One region of the Mesorhizobium sp. L103C119B0 genome, then DNA from elsewhere that is predicted to be linked to it. Evidence: predicted binding sites of a transcription regulator. Region 1 holds the regulator's gene; the other holds the start of a gene.
The links. The regulator PhoB, encoded in region 1, activates phosphate uptake and scavenging genes when phosphate is short. The targets are predictions, from matches to a motif close to TGTCATNNANCTGTCAT.

Region 1 (15,822 bases):
GTCTCGGCCCAGACGGGGCGCAGTGGAAAGCTGAAGCGCTTGCGCTGTGAGCGACCGTTGAGCAGCGCGAAGGCGACCGCCGCGCAGGCGACGATGCCGACGATCCAGCTGGCAGCGGCGCCAATCGAGCCGCGTGGTCCGCCGCCCATCAGCTGGAAGGTGGCGTCGAGTGGCGCGACCGTGCGCCCGCTGGTGATGAGCCATGCCATGCCACGCCAGACCAGCAGGCCACCAAGCGTCACGATGAAGGCCGGAACCTGCATATAGGCGATGATGAAGCCCTGGAACGCGCCGATCAGCAGACCAAGCACCACGCCGGCGGCAAGCGCGACGACCCAGAGCCAGGGGTTTCCAAGCTGGAAGCCGATGACGCGAATCAGGAATTCGGCCTGTGCCACGCCCATGATCATGCCGATCACGCCTTCGACGGAGCCCACCGAAAGGTCGATGTTGCGCATGACGATGACCAGTACCATGCCGGTCGCCATGATCGCGACCGAGGAGGTCTGCACCGACAGGTTCCAAAGATTGCGCGGCGTCAGGAAAAGCCCGCCCGACAGGATATGTATGCCGACCCAGATGACCAGCAGCGCGCCGACCATGCCGAGCATGCGCGTGTCGAGCTCGGTCGCCTTCAGGAACCGGGCGACCGCGCCGAGTTCAGACGCTCGTGCCGTATCGGCCTGCGGATTTGAGGTCGTGTCGGTCATGATGTCCTCCAGCGGCTTGCCGTCTGGCGCGGATGCCGGACCACAGCCTAGAAGTTTGCCGCCGATGGCGGAAACACACAATTCTCGTAGAGAAAACGCCGCGGCTTGACAGCCGCGGCGCCTCATTTCTTCAAGTCGTCGAGATCAGTTGCAAGCCGCGACGCTGCCTGCGGCGACGCCTGTGCAGACTTCGTCCTTCTTGATCCAGCCGGCGTCGATGACGACGTTGAGGTTGTCCTTGGTGATCGCGACGGGGGTCAGGAACAGCGACTTGACGGTGTTGCCGTCAGGCGTGGTGAAGTCCTTGGCGCCGGCAATGTCGCCCGTCTTCTTGCCATCGGCAAGCTGCGAGGCGATCTCGGCGGCGTTCTTGCCGAGTTCGCGCGCGTCTTTCCACACCGACACCGTCTGCGTGCCGAGCGCGATGCGGTTCAGGGCGGCATGGTCGCCGTCCTGGCCCGAGACCGGAACCGTTCCGGCAAGGCCCTGCGCCGTCAGCGCGGCGACAACGCCGCCGGCGGTGCCGTCATTGGCCGCAACCACGGCATCGACTTTGTTGTCGTTGGCGGTCAGGAACTGTTCCATGTTCTTCTGGGCGTTGGCCGGCAGCCAGCCATCGGTATAGGCCTCGCCGACATTCTTGATCTTGCCCGAGTCGATGGCTTCCTTGAGCACTTCCATCGAGCCCGAGAACAGGAAATCGGCATTCGGATCCGAGCCAGAGCCCTTTATGAAGACATAGTTGCCTTCGGGCTTCGCCTTGAACACTTCGCGGGCCTGCATGCGGCCGACTTCCTTGTTGTCGAAGGTCAGGTAAAAAACGTCCTTGTTCTCGATCAGGCGGTCATAGCCGACGACCGGAATGCCTTCGTCCAGCGCCTTCTGCACCGCCGGGCCGATGGCCGAGGCGTCCTGCGCCAGGATGATCAGCGAGTTGGCGCCCTGCGAGATCAGGCTTTCGACGTCGGTCAGCTGCTTGCCGGGATTGGACTGCGCGTCGGCCGAAATGTACTTGTCGCCGGCGGCTTCGATCGCCGTTTTCATCGCCGCCTCGTCGGTCTTCCAGCGCTCTTCCTGGAAGTTCGACCACGACACGCCGATGACCTTGTCCTTCGCCTGCGCGACCGACATCAGCGCCAGCGACATGGCGACACCCGCCAGCATGGCGGCTGCAAATCTGTTCATTATAACCCTCCCTGCGCCGCCCACGGCGCGACAAAACCGGCCCGAAGGCCTGCACAAAGAGGCTCCATTTTTTCGAGCCTCGAAAAAACACTGGTTCAATGATAAGGCACTGTCAACATCGATTATGATGGATTCTGATAGCCTTGCCGAATTTTTTCGAGCTCCGCAATAAACAATGACAGGGCTGCCGGCGTCTGCCAATATTTGGCTGGTGCCGTCGAACGCCTTCACTATCATGAGGCGCGAGGAGGCCGGGAGGAAAACAAATGTCGGTTGGGATCCGCCACGACGATCTGCGCCGTCGCAACCGTGCGATGGTGATTTCGGCCGTGCGCCGGGCCGGCCAGCCGTCGCGGACCGAGATTGCGGCGACCACCGGCCTCAGCCATTCGACGATATCGGCAATCTCGTCTGATCTAATTCAAGAAGGCATCCTGATTGAAGGCAAGCCTGGCGAGACCGGCTCGCTGAAACGCGGCCGGCCGCAGGTCGGCCTTGGCCTCAACCCGGAAGCGGCGGCGGTCATGACCGTGGTGCTGTCGCTGAACTTCCTCTCCGTCACCGTCATCGACTATGCCGGCCAGGTGGTCGCGGAAGAACAGCGCCGGCTCGACACGCTGACCATGCCGCGCGACGAGCTGATCGGCGAATGCGTAGCAATCGTCGGGCGGCGTCTCGCGGACCCGGACCTCGATGTCCAGAGCATCGCCCGCATTGCCATGGGCATCCAGGGCATCACCGATTCGCAGGCGCGGGCCATGCTGTGGTCGCCAATCACGCCACTGACCGACATTGCCTTCGCCGACATGTTGGAAGCGGAATTCGGCATTCCTGCCACCATGGAGAACGACTGCAATATGATGGCGGTGGCCCTGCAATGGCGCCAGCCCGAGCGCTACCGCGACAATTTCATCGCGATCCTCTTGTCGCACGGCATCGGCATGGGGCTGGTGCTGAAAGGCGAACTGTTCACCGGCACCCATTCCTCGGGCGGCGAGTTCGGCCACATGATCCACCGTCCGGGCGGCGCGCTCTGCCGCTGCGGGCGGCGCGGCTGCGTCGAGGCCTATGCCGGAAACTACGCCATCTGGCGCAGCGCCAAAATGATGAGCGAAGATGCCGAGCCGGTCGATATCGGCGACGCTGATATGCGCGCACTCGCCGCGCGCGCCCGCGAAACCGATGGCCCGGAGCGCGAAGCCTATCGCAAGGCCGGTGAGGCGCTCGGCTTCGGCCTCGGCAGCCTGTTTGCGCTGATCGACCCGGCGCCTGTCGCCATGGTTGGCGTCAGCGCCGCCGCCTTCGACCTGATCGAGCCGGCATTGCGCGAAGCGATCGCCCAGACCGCCGGCGGCCAGCACTCGAAATCGATCTCCTTCGACACCGAGCCCAACGAGCTGCCGCTGATCCGCGAAGGCTGTGCCATGCGCGCGCTCGGCTTCGTCGATCAGGAGATTTTCGCGCCGGGCATTCAGGCCAAATCCGGCAAGCATGTCGCCTGAATGGCCGGCAACGGCGCGACGCGCAGCATCCTAGTCTTCCCTGATCGCGTAGCCGGCGCCGCGAATGGTACGGATGACATCCGGCATGCGGCCGTTGTTGACCGCTTTGCGTAAGCGCCCGACATGGACGTCGACGGTTCGCTCGTCGATGTAGATCGTCTCGCCCCAGACATTGTCGAGCAGCTGGCTGCGCGAGAACACGCGGCCGGGATGGCGCATCATGAATTCGAGCAGCCGGAACTCGGTCGGTCCGAGCCTGATCTCGCTCTTCTTGCGGTAGACACGGTGCGACTCGCGGTCGAGCACGATGTCGCCGACCTTGAGCACGCTGGACAGCACTTCCGGCTTGGCCCGGCGCAGCAGCGCCTTCACGCGCGCCATGAACTCCGGCGTCGAGAATGGCTTGACCAGATAGTCGTCGGCACCGGTGGACAGGCCGCGCACGCGATCGCTTTCCTCACCGCGCGCGGTCAGCATGATGATCGGCAGCCGCTCGGTTTCGGGCCGCACTCTAAGCCGCCGGCAGAGCTCGATGCCGGAAACAGCGGGCACCATCCAGTCGAGCACCAGGAGATCGGGCACGTTTTCCTGCAGGCGGATCTCGGCCTCGTCGCCGCGTGTCACCACCTCGACGTGATAGCCTTCGGATTCGAGGTTGTAGCGGAGGAGCACGCCTAGCGGCTCCTCGTCCTCCACGACCATGATGCGTGGCGCGATCATAGGCAGTTCACCCTCATCAGGCCGGCGTGGCCATCGCCGTCTCGTCCTGCTTCGGACGATTGGCGGGCAATTGCTGGCCGGTCAGCACATAATACGCATTTTCGGCGATGTTGGTGACATGATCGCCGATGCGCTCAAGATTCTTGGCGCAGAACAAGAGATGCGTGCAGGCGGTGATGTTGCGAGGGTCTTCCATCATGTAGGTCAAGAGCTCACGAAACACGGACGTGTATTTGACGTCGATGCGCTCGTCGTCATTCCTGAGTTTTGCAAGAGCTGCCGCATCGGTGGCGGCATATTCCTCGACGACGCCTTGCACCTGGATCAGCACCAGCTGCGCCATGGCATCGATGGAGTGCGAGAGGTCGCGCGGCGTGACGCTCAAGCCCACGGTGCCGACGCGTTTGGCGATGTTCTTGGCGAGATCGCCGATGCGCTCGAGGTCGCCGGCCATGCGGATCGAGCCGACCACGGCGCGCAGATCGTTGGCCATCGGCTGGCGCTTGGCGATCAGCGTGATGGCGCGGTCGTCCAGTTCGCGCTGGCGCGCATCCATGATGGCGTCGTCGGAAACGACACGCTGTGCCAGCGCATTGTCCGAATTGAGCAGCGCCCTGGTCGAGCCGCTGACCATCGAGCCTGCCAGATCGCCCATGTCGCGGATCAGCTTGCTGATCTGCCCGAGCTCTTCATCGAAGGAGGCGACGGTATGTTCACCCATGATCTTGGTCCTCGTGCCTGAAAATTCACCCGCCGGACGGCTCAGCCGAAGCGGCCGGTAATGTAGTCCTGGGTGCGCTTGTCGTCGGGGTTGGTGAACATCTTGTCGGTGGCGCCCTCCTCGACGAGATAGCCGAGATGGAACATCGCTGTACGCTGCGACACGCGCGCCGCCTGCTGCATCGAGTGGGTGACGATGACGATCGTGTAGTTCTGGCGCAGTTCGTCGATCAGCTCCTCGACACGGGCGGTGGCGATCGGATCGAGCGCCGAGCAGGGCTCGTCCATCAGGATCACCTCCGGCGACACGGCGATGGCGCGCGCGATGCACAGGCGCTGCTGCTGGCCGCCGGACAGGCCGGTGCCGGGCTCCTGCAGGCGGTCCTTGACCTCGTTCCAGATCGCAGCCTTCTTCAGGCTCTGCTCGACGATCTGGTCCATGTCGGACTTGCGCTTGGCCAGCCCATGGATGCGCGGGCCGTAGGCGACGTTCTCGTAGATCGACTTCGGGAACGGGTTGGGTTTCTGGAACACCATGCCGACGCGGGCGCGCAGTTCGACGACATCGATGTTCTTGTCGTAGATGTCGTCTTCATCGAGCGTGATCTTGCCGGTCACCCGCGCCGAATCGATGGTGTCGTTCATGCGGTTGAGGCAGCGCAGGAAGGTCGACTTGCCGCAGCCGGACGGGCCGATCAGCGCCGTCACCTGGTTCTGGCGGACGTCGAGATTGACGTCGAACAACGCCTGCTTCTCGCCGTAGAAGACGCCGACCTTGTCGCCGCGCATCTTGATGACTTCGTTCGACTTGGCGTTCATTTTGTCGCCCACTGCATTCTCAAGGGACTGTTCGGTCATGATGTTCATACCAAATTGCCTTTTTTCTACCAGCGCCGCTCGAACCGGCGCCGAAGCACGATCGCGGTGATGTTCATGGCCATGAGGAAGACGAGCAGGATGATGATGGCGCCGGACATGCGCTCGACAAAAGCGCGCTCAGCCTCGTTTGCCCACATGTAGATCTGCACCGGCAGCGCGGTCGCCGGATCGAAAGGCGTCGTCGGATAATCGGCGACGAAAGCGACCATGCCGATCAAGAGCAGCGGTGCTGTCTCGCCGAGCGCACGCGCCAGGCCGATGATGGTGCCGGTAAGGATGCCTGGGGCGGCAAGCGGCAGGATGTGATGGAACACCATCTGCATCTTGGAGGCGCCGAGACCTAGGGCCGCCGAGCGGATCGACGGCGGCACCGCGGCGAGGGCGGCGCGCGTGGCGATGATTATGGTCGGCAATGTCATCAAGGTCAGCACCAGGCCGCCGACGAAGGAAGCCGAGCGCGGCATGCCGAGGAAGTTGATGAACACGGCAAGGCCAAGCAGACCGAAGACGATCGACGGCACCGCCGCGAGATTGTTGATGTTGACTTCGATCAGGTCCGTAAAGCGGTTCTTCTTGGCGAACTCCTCCAGATAGATGGAGGCGGCGACGCCGATCGGCAGCGCCAGCAACAGCACGATCACCATCATGTAGAACGAGCCGATGATCGCCACGCCCATGCCCGACGTTTCGGGCCGGCTAGAGGCGCCATAGGTGAACAGGCCGGTGTTGAAATGCTCGGCCATCACGCCGTCGGCTTTAAGCTTGTTCATCCAGTCGATCTGCTGGTTGGACACCTTGCGGCGCGCTTCATCGACGCCGAGGTCGATCTGGCCCTTGAAGGCCGAGTCGAGGTTCGCGGCAGCCAGGATGTCGACGTCACGTGTCCTGCCGATCACCGACGGATCGGCGGAGACGATGTCGCGCAGCTGGACGCGGGCGCCTTCCGACAGGAAGCCCTTGAGCTTCAGCATCATCGGCTTGTTGGCCGGATCGATGCCGAGCTTGGCCACCAGCGCGTTTTCGGCGAGCTTGGGATAGTTCGCCTTGATCAGCACGGTAGGGTCGGTCGCGCGCTTGCCGGAGGGATCGATCACCTTCTCGTCGAAGGTGACCGGCAGCGTCACCGTCGTCTGCCAGAAGGCGGTGTAGCCTTTCGAGACGATGGTGATCAGCATGATGGCCAGGAAGGCCAGGCCCACCGAGATCGCAATCACGCCATAGATGCGGAACCGGCGTTCGGCGGCGTAGCGCGCCTTCAGCCCGATGTCGCGGCGCGGACGCGCGACGGCGCCCGCCATCGTGTCCAGGGGGATGTCGGTCATTCGTACTGCTCCCGGTACTTGCGCACGATGTAGAGGGCGACGATGTTCATCACCAGCGTCAGCGCGAACAGCGTCAGGCCGAGCGCGAAGGCGACCAGCGTCTGCGGCGAGTTGAACTCGAGGTCGCCGGTCAGCTGGTTGACGATCTTGACGGTGATGGTCGTCATCGCCTCGAACGGATTGGCCGTCAGATTGGCGGCGACGCCCGCCGCCAGCACGACGATCATCGTCTCGCCGATGGCGCGCGACGCCGTCAACAGGATGGCGCCGACGATTCCGGGCAGCGCGGCCGGCAGGATGACCCGCTTGATCGTCTCGGAGCGCGTGGCGCCGAGGCCGAGCGAGCCGTCACGCATTGCGCGCGGCACCGCGGTGATGATGTCGTCGGACAAAGAGGACACGACCGGGATCAGCATGACGCCCATCACCAGACCGGCGGTGAAGATGCTCTGGCCCTGGATGAAGGGCGAGCCGCCGGTGAGTGCCGCCGACAGGTCGCGCAAGAACGGTCCGAGCGTGACAACGGCGAAGATGCCGTAGACGATGGTCGGAATGCCGGCCAGCAGTTCCAACGCCGGCTTGACCACCGAGCGCACACCGCGCGAGGCATATTCGGACATGTAGACCGCCGACATCAGCCCGACCGGCACTGCCACCAGAAGGGCGACGGCGGCGATGTAGAGCGTGCCGGCAAGAAGCGGGATCAGGCCGAACTGACCCTGGCTGCCGCCGGAACCGGCGGCGGCGAAACGCGGATCCCACACCGTGCCGAAGAAGAAGCTCATCGGCGACACGCTCTCGAAGAAGGTGATGGTCTGGAACAGCATCGACAGCACGATGCCGACCGTGGTCAGGATGGCGATGGTCGAGGCCGCAAGCAGCCCCCACAGCATCAGCTTCTCGACGTTGTTGCGCGCCCTGGCGCGCGGCGCGATCTGCCTCAGCGCATAGAAGGCGCCGGCGACCGACAGCGCGAAGGTCAGCACGGCGCCGAACAGGCCGAGCCGGTCCTGGACCTGGTTCGCCTCGACCGCGATCGGGATCATATAGTCCTGTGTGTCGCTGGCCAGTGCCACGCCCTTGGCGGCGAGCAGCGGCTGCAATTCGGCGAAAGTAGCGGGAAGTGCGGTATCGCCATCGAGCCGGCGCAGGCCCTTGGCCAGGCTCTTCACCAGGCTGGCGTCGAGCGCTTCGCTGGCCACCTTTGTGTCGGCGGTGCGCTCGGGCAAAGCGGCATGGATGTGCCGGTCGAGATAGAAGGAAGAGCCGATATCCCAGACGGCGAGCAAAAGGACGGCAGGCAGGACCGCGAGCAGAAAGGCCCACCAGCCATGATAATGCGCGCGCGAATGCGGCTTGACCTTGCCGGTATCCTGCGCCGCGGCGCGCTGGCGGCCGACCACAAAAGCGACCACGCCTATGGCGATGACTATGGCGAGTACGAGCAAGGACGACATAACCCACCCCAGGGAAAATTCAGATCGCCGCAGCCGTTGCGGCAAGCGGCGAAGTCAGGGCGCGGAGTTCATCCGCGCCCTGATCCGTCCGTTGATTACATTGTCTGTCCAGCGGCGAAGGCGTCGCGCTGGCCCTGACGTTCGGCGTCGGGAGCGGAAACCAGGCCGTACTGGGCGAGCGGGCTTTCCGGGCCGATCATCTGGTCATCAAGGAAGAACTCGACATATTCCTTGAGGCCGGGAACGACGCCCAGATGCGCCTTCTTGACGTAGAAGAACAACGGCCGCGACACGGGGTACGTGCCATCGGCGATGGTCTGCGTCGAAGGCACGATGCCTTCCACGGTAGCGACCTTCAGCTTGTCGGCATTGTTCTCGTAGAAGGCGAGGCCGAACACGCCAACGCCGGTCTTGTTGGAGTCGATGCGGGCCAGCGTCTCGGTGTAGTCGCCATCAATGTCGACAGCCTTGCCGTCCTTGCGGATGGCGATGCAGGTCTTGCCGATTTCCTTGTCGTCGGCGATGCCGGCAGCCTTCAAAGCGGCCTTGTCGCAGCCGGCGTCGAGCAGCTTGGTCTCGAACACTTCACGGGTGCCGTGCTTCTCACCCGGGATATAGGCGGCGATATCCCAGTCGGGCAGCTTCGGATTGACCTGGTTCCACTTGGTGTTCGGGTTGTCGACCAGCTTGCCGTCGACCACCAGCTTGGCGGCGAGCGCCTTGTAGATGTCGGCGGGAACCAGCGCCCAGTCCGGACCCTTGATGTCGGTGGCAAAGACGATGCCGTCATAGCCGATGCGGACTTCCTGGACGTCCTTGACGCCGGCGTCGGCGCAGGACTTCAGCTCGTCCTTCTTGATCGGGCGCGAGGAGTTGGCGATGTCGATCGTGTCTTCGCCGACGCCCTTGCAGAACTCCTTGATGCCGGCGCCGCTGCCGCCGGACTCGACCACCGGGGTCTTGAAGTTGGTGAAGGTTTCGCCGAACTGCTCGGCGACGATCTTGGCGTAAGGCAGCACGGTCGACGAACCGGCGACCTGGATCTGGTCACGCGCAGCGGCGACACCGGACGATGCGGCGAACGCTACCGCCACGGCCGATGCCGTAACGAGGAATTTCTTCATGTGGCCTGCTCCTGTTCGGAAGATGGTCTCTTGGCGCCCTCTTCAAACCGGCGCCCGCTGAGGCCAATAGCCTTCGATTATTACAGTCGCATGACAGTTTCGTGTCAGCCCGGTAACGTCGCACAGACGTCTTGTGGGCCGCACCCTTTAAGCCGGTTGGTGGGAATGGAAGTTGCCGCTGGAATCAGACGCTTGCGCAATTCGTGCTGGCATCAAGTCCCGGCACACCGCAGGCCGCGATGCCGAGAAAGAAAAACCGGACGGGAGCGCGTTGCCCGTGGCCAGAGCGAATCTTGGCCGAGCCATCGCCAAAAACAGGTCCGTTGGGGTAGATTCGACGCTGTTTCTTGTCGGCGGTCGCTTGCTCCCGCCCGTAACTGAATGAGCGGTTTCGTTGCGACCATTGTCCTGACTGGGCGCCAGCTTTGATATGGTGCGATCGCACCATAGCCTTGGCTGTTGCGGCGCGACCGAATCCCGGCGGCGCCGCAGGTTGCTATCCAGCGTCTCGTTGGGCTTCGCCTGATATGCCGACCCAGCGCTCGACCTTTTCGAGCAGCGCCCTGGGGCTGATCGGCTTGGGCAAATAGTCATCCATGCCGGCTTCCAGGCAGCGCTCGCGGTCGCCCTTCAAGGCATGCGCGGTGACGCCGACGATCGGGATATGCATACCCGTATGTTCTTCAAGCCGGCGAATTGCGGCAGTGGCCTCGAGCCCGTTCATCTCCGGCATCGAGACGTCCATCAGGATCATGCGCGGATTAAGCCGGCCGAAGGCATCGAGCGCCTTGCGGCCGTTGCCGACGATTTCGAAACTGTAGCCGGTTTCGCCGATTATCTGGGTGAACACCATCTGGTTTACTTCATTGTCCTCCGCAACGAGGATGTCGAGCCGGCGTTCATCCCCGGCGGCCCGGGCGCGGGCACGAACCGGCGGCGGTTGCAGTAGGGCCCGTTCCGAGGCAGCGAGCGGCGGCTTTGCCGGCGACGGTTCGTTCCTGCCGCCGCCGGAACCGCTGCTTGCCGCCGGCAGCACACGGCCACCCGTGATATTGTGATGGTGGCGCTGGATGGTGGCGACCAGCGTTTCCAGAAGCACCGAGGAGCGCGCCGGCTTGATCAGCTGGGCGTCGATGCCGAGATCGCGATAGCTGGTGTTGGCGAGCGACTGGTCGACCGAAGTCAGCATGATGATCGGCGTGTCGGCCAGCCCTGCGGTGTTGCGCACGACGCGCGCCATTTCGGCGCCGCTCATCCCCGGCATCTGATAATCGAGCACGACGCAGTCGACCGGCACGCCGTAGGCAGCCGCGGCGACCAGCACCTTCAGCCCTTCGGGTCCGCTTTCGGCGGCGCAGGAATCGAAGGTCCATGACGCCATCTGCTCGCTCAGGATCGATCGGTTGACGGCATTGTCGTCGACGATCAGCACCCGTGAGCCGGTCACGTCGACCGGCATGATCCGCCGTCCGGTCTGTTCCTCGGCCCTGGGCAATGTCACGGTGAACCAGAAGGTCGAGCCCTTGCCTTCGGCGCTCTCGACACCGATCTCGCCGCCCATCAACTCGACCAGCCGCGAGGTGATGGCGAGCCCGAGCCCTGTGCCTTCGTGGCGTCTCGTCGACGAGGTGTCGGCCTGACTGAATTTTTCGAAGACGAGCTTCAGTTTCTCGTGTGGAATGCCTATGCCGGTGTCGGTGACCGAAACGGTAAGCTTTGTCCCCGTCGGCCCCCTTTGTCCGGTCACGTCGACCAGCACGTGGCCTTCGTCGGTAAACTTCACCGCGTTGCCGACCAGATTGGTGACGATCTGCCTGACGCGACCGACATCGCCGACGAACAGGCTTTCCAGGCCCGGCTCGACGCGCACGATGAGCTCGAGGTCCTTCTCCTTGGCGCGCGTCGATATCAGCGTCGCCACATCCTCGATCGCTTCGGGCAGGTTGAAGGGCGCAGGGTCGAGCACCAGCTGTCCGGCATCGATCTTGGAGAAGTCCAGTATGTCGTTGATGATGGTCAAGAGCGCGTTACCCGATTTGACGATGATGTCGGTGAACGTCTTCTGCTTGGGATCGAGGTCGGATTTGGCCAGCAACTCGGCCATGCCGAGTACGCCGTTCATCGGCGTGCGGATTTCGTGGCTCATATTGGCCAGGAATTCCGACTTGGCGCGGTCGGCCAACACGGCGCGCTGCCGCGCCTCGCGCAGTTCGGCCTCGCGCAGCTTCAATTCGGTGATGTCGGTGGTCGACCCAATCAGATAGAGCGAACCATCGGACGCGATCATCGCGCCCTTGCGGGCGAACTGGTGGCGCACGCTGCCGTCGGCAAGCGTCACCGTTTCCTCGATCTCCTGTGTATCGCCTGTGCGCAGCACGGCGAGATCGCTGTTGACGAAGGCTTCGCCGTCCTCGCCGAAAATCTCGATGTCCGTCTTGCCGATCGCGTCTTCCCTGCGGAGGCCGGTGAGGTCGCACCAGCCCTTGTTGACGTAGAACTGCCTGAGGTCGGAGCGCTTGGCGTAGATCGACACCGGCACGTTGTCGATGAGATTGCGGAACACCTCGTTCTCGCGCATGCTCTCTTCCAGCGCCTGCTCGCGCGCCTTGACGTCGGTGATGTCGGTGCTGGAGCCGACAAGGTGCACCGACCCATCGAGCGCCACCAGCCGGCTCTTGCGCGTCATCAATTGCCGCACCGTGCCGTCGCGATGGGTAACGGGCTCCTCGATCTCGCGGCCGCGGCCGGTGACGACGACCTCGGTGTCGTCATGGGTGTAGGTTTCGGCGTCGTCGATGCCGAAAAGCTGGAGATCGGTCCGGCCGATGACCTCCTCCTTGGGGATGCCGGTCAGCGCGCACCAGGCCTTGTTGACGAATTCCATGCTCAGATCCTGCGCCTTGATGAAGGCGGCGACCGGCAGTTCGTCCATGACGTGGCGGAACAGGTCGATCTGGCGCATGCTTTCCTGCAGCGCCTTTTCGCGGCTCTTGATCTCCGAGATGTCGACGCGCACGCCGATAAAGGTGCCGTCCTCGGTGCGCATATCGTAGACCTGATACCAGCGGCCGTCCGCATTGAGGCGCTCATAGGACGAGTTGGGCAGGCGATAGCGGGCGAGGATGGCATTGAGCCAGACATCGAGGTCGCCTTCATAGAGCCTGTCGATTTCTGGATCGCCGCTCGATCGGAAATAGCCGACCGAATGTCCAAGTTCCAGGGCCGCGCGGAAGCTGCGGCCAGGCTGCCATGCCGGTTTCAGCTCCGGCAGCGTGTCCTGCAGCTTGCGATTTGCAAAGACGAACTTGTCGTCGCGGTCATAGATGATGACGGCCGCCGGCAGCGACTCCAGCACCGTGGTGAGGTTCTTGCGGGCGTCTTCGGCTTCGGTCTCGCGGCGCTTCATGTCGGAGATGTCGAACAGGAAACCGGCGACATAGTTGCGGCCGCTGGGCATGCCGACGCGGTTCTTGCGCACGATGCGCGAGCGGCTGGCGCCCTCGGCGTCGAAAGTCTCCTCGACCTCGTAGGGCGTGCCGGTCGCCAGCACGGCGCGTTCGCTGTCTTCGAACTGCGCGGCGTCCTTTTGCTTGAGGAAGTCGCCGCCGGGCCTGCCCAGCATCGCTTGCGGGCTCTGTCCGAACAGTGCCGAAAACGCCTCATTGACGAAGACGAAACGCAGATTGTCGTCCTTGACGAAGATCGGGTCCTTGACGCCGTTGATCACCGCCTCGGCCAGCCGCGATTTCTCCAGCGCATGGGCGAGTTCAGCCTCGCGATCCTTCATGTTGGTGACGTCGACATAGGAGATCAGCCTTTTGCCGCCGGCGAGCGGCGCCAGCGATGCAATCAGCGTACGGCCGTCATTGCGTGGCAGTTGCCTGGAGCCCACCAGGCCGGCCGAGATTTCTGCTTCGCGCTCGGCGATGTGGTCCTGCCATTCCGCATCGTCAGCACCGTACGGGTCCATATCGCGGCTGGCCTGCATCAGTTCGCGGAAGCCGCAGCCGATCCTGGCGCGTCGGGGATCGATTTCCCAGAAATCATAGAAGGCGCGGTTGATCACCTCCGCCCGCATGTCCGCATCAAGGACGAGCACGCCGATCGGCATCTGGTCGACCATCGTGCGAAGATTGGCGAAGGTCTCCGTGATTTTGGCGTTGGCACTCTCGATCTCTGCGTCGCGACGCTTGAGCTCGGAGACGTCGTAGTAGGTCAACAGCCGCTTGCCGCCGGACAATGCCGTCACCGAGAACATCATCGTCCTGCCGTTGGCATGGAGAAATTCGCGTGGCGCAACCGAGCCGGCGCTGATCTCCTCGACGCGGGTGGCTAGGTAGTGCTGCCACTGCTGTTCATCGAGATCGCCGTAGATGCCGTTGCGGCGGTTGAGTTCCATCAACAGACTGAACGGCGCGCCGACAGTGACGGCGCCATCGGGAATCCTGGAGAGCTCGCGATAGGCCTTGTTGACGATGAGTGTGCCGAGCTTTTCGTCAAGCAGCACGACGCCCATATGCATGGCATCCATCGTCCGCTCGAGATCGGCGAGGTGCTGCGTGGCCTCCCAGGCCGGCGGATCGCTCTCGTCCTGCCGCAGTTCGTCCAGCGCACCGGCCAGTGCCGTGACGTTGCGGCCGATGCCGCGATAGCCGATGAATTCGCCTTCGCCGTCGAACCGCGGGGAACCGGTGATCGAAACCCAGCGGCAGCCGGGACGGCCGCCCTTCAACTCATAAACAAAGTCGCGAAACGGCCGATGCGCCTGCAGATCCTCCAGATGCGCGGCGGCGTGTCGATTGCCGTGCACCATCTGCTTGAGGAAATCGAAGCGGAAACGGCCAAGAATGCTGGCGGGATCGATGCCGGTGGCGGCCTGGTAGTTCTCCGAAAGCCAGGAAAAGCGCAGCTCGGCGTCGGTCTCCCAGACCCAGTCGGCGCCGGCCTCGACCAGTTCGCGCAGCGCTTCGGGCGAACCCCCGACGGACGTATCCTCGCCGTTCACCACCCCTTTTCGGGAACCGCGTCCGCCGCGTGTTCCAACAGTCCCGTCAGCCATCCCGTTCCCACCCCGAAAGCCAAGGCCGAACCCCCTCAGCGGTTCGCCGGCGGAATTTGCCCGAGAAGCATTAATGATCCGCTAACCATAACCAATCCAGACTGCGGCCAGAGCCACATTGCCCTGCGGTATTCCGCCGGTTGTCGGCGGAACCCCGGCCGGGCTATAAGTCGGCGGGGGTGTTGCTGATGACGGGTTGGATCGTGCCTTGTTTCCTGTGCCTGGCGCTGCTTGCGGGCAGCGGCTGCGCACGCAGCTATGACGGCACGGTGGTGATCCCGAAGCCGCTCGATATCAGGCGGGTCTGGGATCGCGATCCGTCGCAGACTGAGGCCAGCCGGATGCAGGCGGCAGCCGGTGTGTTTCCGACGCCGCCGCCGCAGGAGCCCTACCGGCCCGCGGCACGCAGGCACACAACACAAATAGCCGCGCCAAGGCGGCACGTCAGGTCCAGCCCTCCCAGCATGGCTTCCGAACCGGCCAATCCGCTCACCTGCAAGAATGTCAGCGAACCCGGCAAACGCTACAGGATGGTTTGCGAATAGCTGGTACTAGAGCAATTCCAGGAAAAGTGTGAAACGGTTTTCCGTCCGGAATTGCGTAAAACAAAGACATAGAGCGGTTCGCCGTTTCGGTGAAACGGTGAAACGCTCTAGGCGCAGGTTACTCCGCCGGGAAGAAAGCCGGCCCGACCACCCTGACCGGCCGCGAGCCGGCCAATGGCTCGACCGACTGTCGCTGGGCGGCGCCCCTGGCCTCTGCAGCGTCTGCGCCAGGCTGGGGAATTTGCGCCACGGTGCCAAGATCCGGCTTCGCTGACGGCAAAGGAATGATCGCGTTGGCCATATTGGCTGGCGTGACCGTGCGCGCTCTCAGCTCGGCAACGCGCTGGTGATAGCGCATTGAGGTCGCAGGCCCTGAAGTTCGCATCATTGCGATATTTGAAGGCCGTCGGCAGGTCCTTGTAGGATGTGCGCGTATCGAGCGCGACCATCTTTTCGGTTTCAAGGCTTGGGTCCCTGAGCGTGTACAGGTCGACGCCGGCATCGTCGCAGATGTAGCGGCACTGGTCGACCATCTCCTTGACATCGCCGCCTTGCACGAACTGCGATTTCGGCGCCGGGAAGAAATAGCCGTCGGAGAG
Region 2 (4,487 bases), on a different contig from region 1:
GCCAAACTGGGCATGTCCCCCATTGCGTGGTGGAACGATGATCTTGCCGAACTCAGCGACGACGTCTCGCTGGAAGAGTGCCTGCGCCAGTCGCGCTCGGCCGGCTTCACCGGCATGGAAATGGGCCGCCGCTTTCCCAATGACCCCGAAATCATGCTGCCTATCCTGAAAAAGGCCGACGTGACGCTGTGCGGCGGCTGGTTCTCCGGCACGCTGGTCGATGAGGACATGGGCAAGAACAAGGATCGCATCCAGCCGATGATCGACCTGTTCAAGGCGGTGAATGCGCCTTGCATCGTCTATGGCGAGGTCGGCCGCTCGATCCAGGGTGATCGCTCCAGGCCTCTCACCACGAAGCCGAAATTGTCCAACGACGAGATGAGGGCCTATGCCAGGCGCCTCACCGAATTCGGCGAATGGTGCGCCGAGCAAGGCATGCCGCTGTCCTATCACCATCACATGGCGGCGGTGGTCGAGACCGAGCCGGAGCTCGATGCCTTCATGCGCCATTCCGGCGAAGGCATTCCGTTGCTGCTCGATGCAGGGCATCTCGCCTTTGCCGGTGGCGACGTGCTGCGCGCCATCGACAACCACCACAAGCGCATCAGCCATGTCCATGTGAAGGATGTGCGCATGGGCGTGATCGACGGGCTCGACCGCACAAAGCAGTCCTTTCTCGACGCCGTGGCGCTCGGTGCCTTCACGGTGCCTGGCGACGGTTCGCTCGATTTCGGCGCCATCGTGCAGCGCTTCGCCGACCATGGCTATGAAGGCTGGTTCGTCGTCGAGGCCGAGCAGGACCCGAAAAAGAACCCGCCGCTGAAGATGGCCCACGTGGGTTACAAGGAGCTGATGCGGGTGATGACGGCGGCCGGCTACACGGTCGAGACGCAAGGCTTTCCCAATGCGTAAGCCGGTCCGATGAAGGATTACGAGCACCCGTTCTTCCGGCCGCTGTGGCGGCGCGTTGCCGTCGTCGCCGTCTGCGTGATCTGGGCCGGAATAGAATTCGCCTCCGGCACCCCATTCTGGGGCATCATTGCGCTCGGCTTTGCCGCCTACGCGGTGTGGCAGTTCTTCTATCTTTACAAGCCGGTGGAGGAGAGCAAGGCTGCGCCTGATCGACCGAAGACCGGCGAAGCGAAGGCGGACGCCGAACCGAAGGAATGAAGCGGCCGTGGCTCGGAAGGGCTTGCGGGTCGGACACTCGACACCTGGCGTATCGCCTACGTCGGTGATTGGCCGGAACGTCCCTCGCTTCGTCATCCTAGGGTCTTCGCGACGGAGCTTCGCTCTAGGATGACGAAGTTGAGAGGCCGACCTCGAAGACTTGCGATAGGAGAGACAAAACATGTCGAAACTGCTCGTCAAAGCCGACAAGGGCCATGGCCGCGTCGCCCATGTCACGCCCAAAAGCGCCGGATGGACCTATGTCGGCTTCGACCTGCACCGCCTGAAGCCGGGCGAGACCGCATCCGGCAAGACGCAGGATCGCGAAGTCTGCCTGGTGTTCGTCACCGGCAAGGGCACGGCAAGGGCCGGCGGCCAGGAACTCGGCCTGCTCGGCGAGCGCATGTCGCCCTTCGAGGGCAAGCCGTGGTCGGTCTATATTCCGGAGGGTTCGGACTGGTCGGTCACCGCCGACACCGATCTCGAACTCGCGGTCTGCTCGGCGCCGGGCCTGGGCGGCGGCTTGCCCGTTCGCGTCATCGCACCCGACGACCTCGGCCAGGAGACTCGGGGCAAAGGCACCAACACGCGCTACGTCACCAACATATTGCCCGAGGGCAAGCCCGCCGACTCGCTGCTGGTGGTCGAGGTCATCACGCCCGGTGGCCACACATCGAGCTACCCGCCGCACAAGCACGATCAGGACAATCTGCCGGCCGAATCCTATCTTGAGGAAACCTATTACCACCGCCTCAACCCGCCGCAGGGCTTTGCCTTCCAGCGCGTCTACACCGACGCCGACAAGTCGGGCGCCCGCGAACTGGACGAGGCGATGGCGATCGAGGACGGCGATGTCGTGCTGGTGCCCAAGGGCTATCATCCGTGCGCGGCCTGTCACGGCTACGACCTCTATTACCTTAACGTCATGGCCGGGCCGAAGCGGACGTGGAAGTTCCACAACGCGCCCGAGCACGAATGGCTCATGAAGGCCTGATCGGCCTTCGCTTGCGCCGGAAGAAAAATCGTCGGCTAACGATCCATGGGGTCGATTTGCCTTCGAAAACTCGCATAAGCTTCGTCAATCCGTCATGGAAATCACCTATGGCAGCGGGCTGACGAGGATTTTTTTCGATGCGCTACGCCATCTATTTCACCCCGAGGCAGGACGAGCCGTTGGCGCGGATCGCCGCCAACTGGCTGGGTCGCGACCCCTTTGGCGCCGCCACCAGGCCGGTCGAGGCGGTGGGCGAGCTGTCGGCGGCCGAAGTCGCCTTTCACACCGCATCGGCGCGGCGCTACGGTTTTCATGCGACGCTGAAAGCGCCCTTCCGGTTGGCCGCCAACGAAACCGAAAGCTCGTTGCGCGCGGCGCTGGACGCCTTTGCCAAAGCAACGCCGACGGTCACCATCCCGCGCCTGGTCGTCAGCCAGATCGATGGTTTCTTCGCTTTGGTGCCGGAAGGTCCGCTGCCGCCGCTCAACCGTTTCGCCGATGATGTCGTGCTTAGCTTCGACCGTTTTCGCGCGCCGCTCACCGAAGCGGAAATCGAACGGCGCAGCCCGGATTCGCTGAAACCGGCCGAGTTCCGCAATCTCTGTCAGTGGGGCTACCCCTACGTGTTCGAGACCTTTCGCTTCCACATGACGCTGTCCGGCCGGGCCGGGCCGCAGGAAAGCCAACGTCTGCGCGCGGCAATCGACAGCCTGTTCGCCGATGTGCTGCAGCAGCCGGTGCTGGTGGATGCGCTGACGCTGTTCGTCGAAACCGAACCGGGCGCTCCGTTCATGGTGCTTTCGCATCATGCGCTCGGCCGCCGCGCTGCCCGAAAAACCGCCTAACCGCAATTCGTCCGAGTAACCAGGGACCGCCTGAAATGACCGCCGAAACTGTTCTCCACAACGCCCGCATCGTGCTTGCCGACGAGATCGTCGAAGGGTCGCTCGTGCTGCGCGACGGTTTTATCTCCGGCGTCGACGCCGGCACCGGCCACACCGGCGGGGGCATGGGCGGCGAGGACATGGGCGGCGACTACATCATTCCCGGCCTGGTCGAGCTGCACACTGACCATCTCGAAGGCCACTATGCGCCGCGCCCGAAAGTGCGCTGGAACCCGATCGCCGCCGTCCTTGCCCATGACGCGCAGGTGGCCACCGCCGGCATCACCACCGTGCTCGACGCTTTGCGTGTCGGCATGGACGAGGACGCGGATATTACCTCCGACGACATCCGCAAGCTCGCCGGCGCGATCGAGGACAGCGTCGCGAAAGACCGGTTGCGGGCCGACCATTTCTTGCACCTGCGCTGCGAGGTCTCGGCGCCGGATTGCTTGCGGGCTTTCGCCAATTTCGATGGCGACGAGCGGGTCAAACTGGCCTCGCTGATGGACCATGCGCCGGGACAGCGCCAGTTCGTCAATCTCGAGACCTACGCCTATTACTACCAGCGCAAGCTGAAGCTGACCGATCGCGACTTCCAATTGTTCTGCGAAAAGCGGATGTCGGAATCAGCGAAGAATTCGGGACCGAACCGGGTGGCGATATCAGCCGCCTGCAACGAGCGGGGCATTGTGCTGGCGAGCCATGACGACGCCACATCGGGCCATGTCGACGAAGCGATCGAGCAGGGCGTGCGCGTCGCGGAATTCCCGACCACGCTGGAAGCCGCCAAGGCCTCGAAGGATGCCGGGCTCGGCGTGCTGATGGGCGCGCCCAACGTCATGCGCGGCTCCTCGCATTCGGGCAACGTCTCGGCCCGCACGCTGGCCGGCGACGGCCTGCTCGACATATTGTCGTCCGACTACATTCCCTTCAGCCTGATCCAGTCGGCCTTCTTCCTCGGCGACGTCGTCGAGGGCATTTCCCTGCCGCAGGCGGTTGCGATGGTGTCGAAGAATCCGGCCGAGGCGATCGGCCTAAACGACCGCGGCGTCATCGAACAGGGCCGCCGCGCCGACCTCGTGCGTGTGCGCGTCGACGACCATGTGCCGGTCGTGCGCACTGTCTGGCGCCAAGGGCGCCGGGTCGCCTGATGGTCTCGGCGTCGATCGAGCGCGAACTCAGCAGCGAGGCCTTTCCGCTCCGCAACGGCGTGTTTGTCGCCGTCGTCGGCCCGAGTGGCGCCGGCAAGGATACGGTAATCGGTTATGCCCGCACCTTGTTTGCCGACGAGACGAGGCTGGAGTTCGTCCGCCGGGTCATCACCAGGCCGAGCGATGCGGCAAGCGAGGATCACGACACGCTGGCCGACGCGGCCTTTGTCGAAGCCGAGGCCGACGGCGCCTTCGCCATTTCCTGGGAGGCGCACGGCCTGCGCTACG

Region 2: a site for PhoB is predicted at 2,244-2,260, ahead of X728_RS141860 (DUF1045 domain-containing protein). Genes of this name have one in related genera too.

What each region holds. Positions count from the first base shown of each region.
Region 1 covers NZ_AYXE01000010.1:56,000-71,821, forward strand. The annotation lists gene X728_RS148765 (sugar ABC transporter permease) at 1-710, opposite strand, end outside; gene xylF (D-xylose ABC transporter substrate-binding protein) at 855-1,895, opposite strand; gene X728_RS148755 (ROK family protein) at 2,162-3,397, shown strand; gene phoB (phosphate regulon transcriptional regulator PhoB) at 3,428-4,117, opposite strand; gene phoU (phosphate signaling complex protein PhoU) at 4,134-4,838, opposite strand; gene pstB (phosphate ABC transporter ATP-binding protein PstB) at 4,880-5,704, opposite strand; gene pstA (phosphate ABC transporter permease PstA) at 5,722-7,038, opposite strand; gene pstC (phosphate ABC transporter permease subunit PstC) at 7,035-8,495, opposite strand; gene X728_RS148725 (substrate-binding domain-containing protein) at 8,591-9,619, opposite strand; gene X728_RS148720 (PAS domain-containing protein) at 10,116-14,624, opposite strand; gene X728_RS148715 (hypothetical protein) at 14,867-15,223, shown strand; gene X728_RS01000000166865 (DUF2865 domain-containing protein) at 15,331-15,822, opposite strand, start outside.
Region 2 covers NZ_AYXE01000018.1:91,262-95,748, forward strand. The annotation lists gene iolE (myo-inosose-2 dehydratase) at 1-912, shown strand, start outside; gene X728_RS141870 (hypothetical protein) at 922-1,170, shown strand; gene iolB (5-deoxy-glucuronate isomerase) at 1,352-2,164, shown strand; gene X728_RS141860 (DUF1045 domain-containing protein) at 2,302-3,009, shown strand; gene X728_RS141855 (alpha-D-ribose 1-methylphosphonate 5-triphosphate diphosphatase) at 3,045-4,199, shown strand; gene phnN (phosphonate metabolism protein/1,5-bisphosphokinase (PRPP-forming) PhnN) at 4,196-4,487, shown strand, end outside.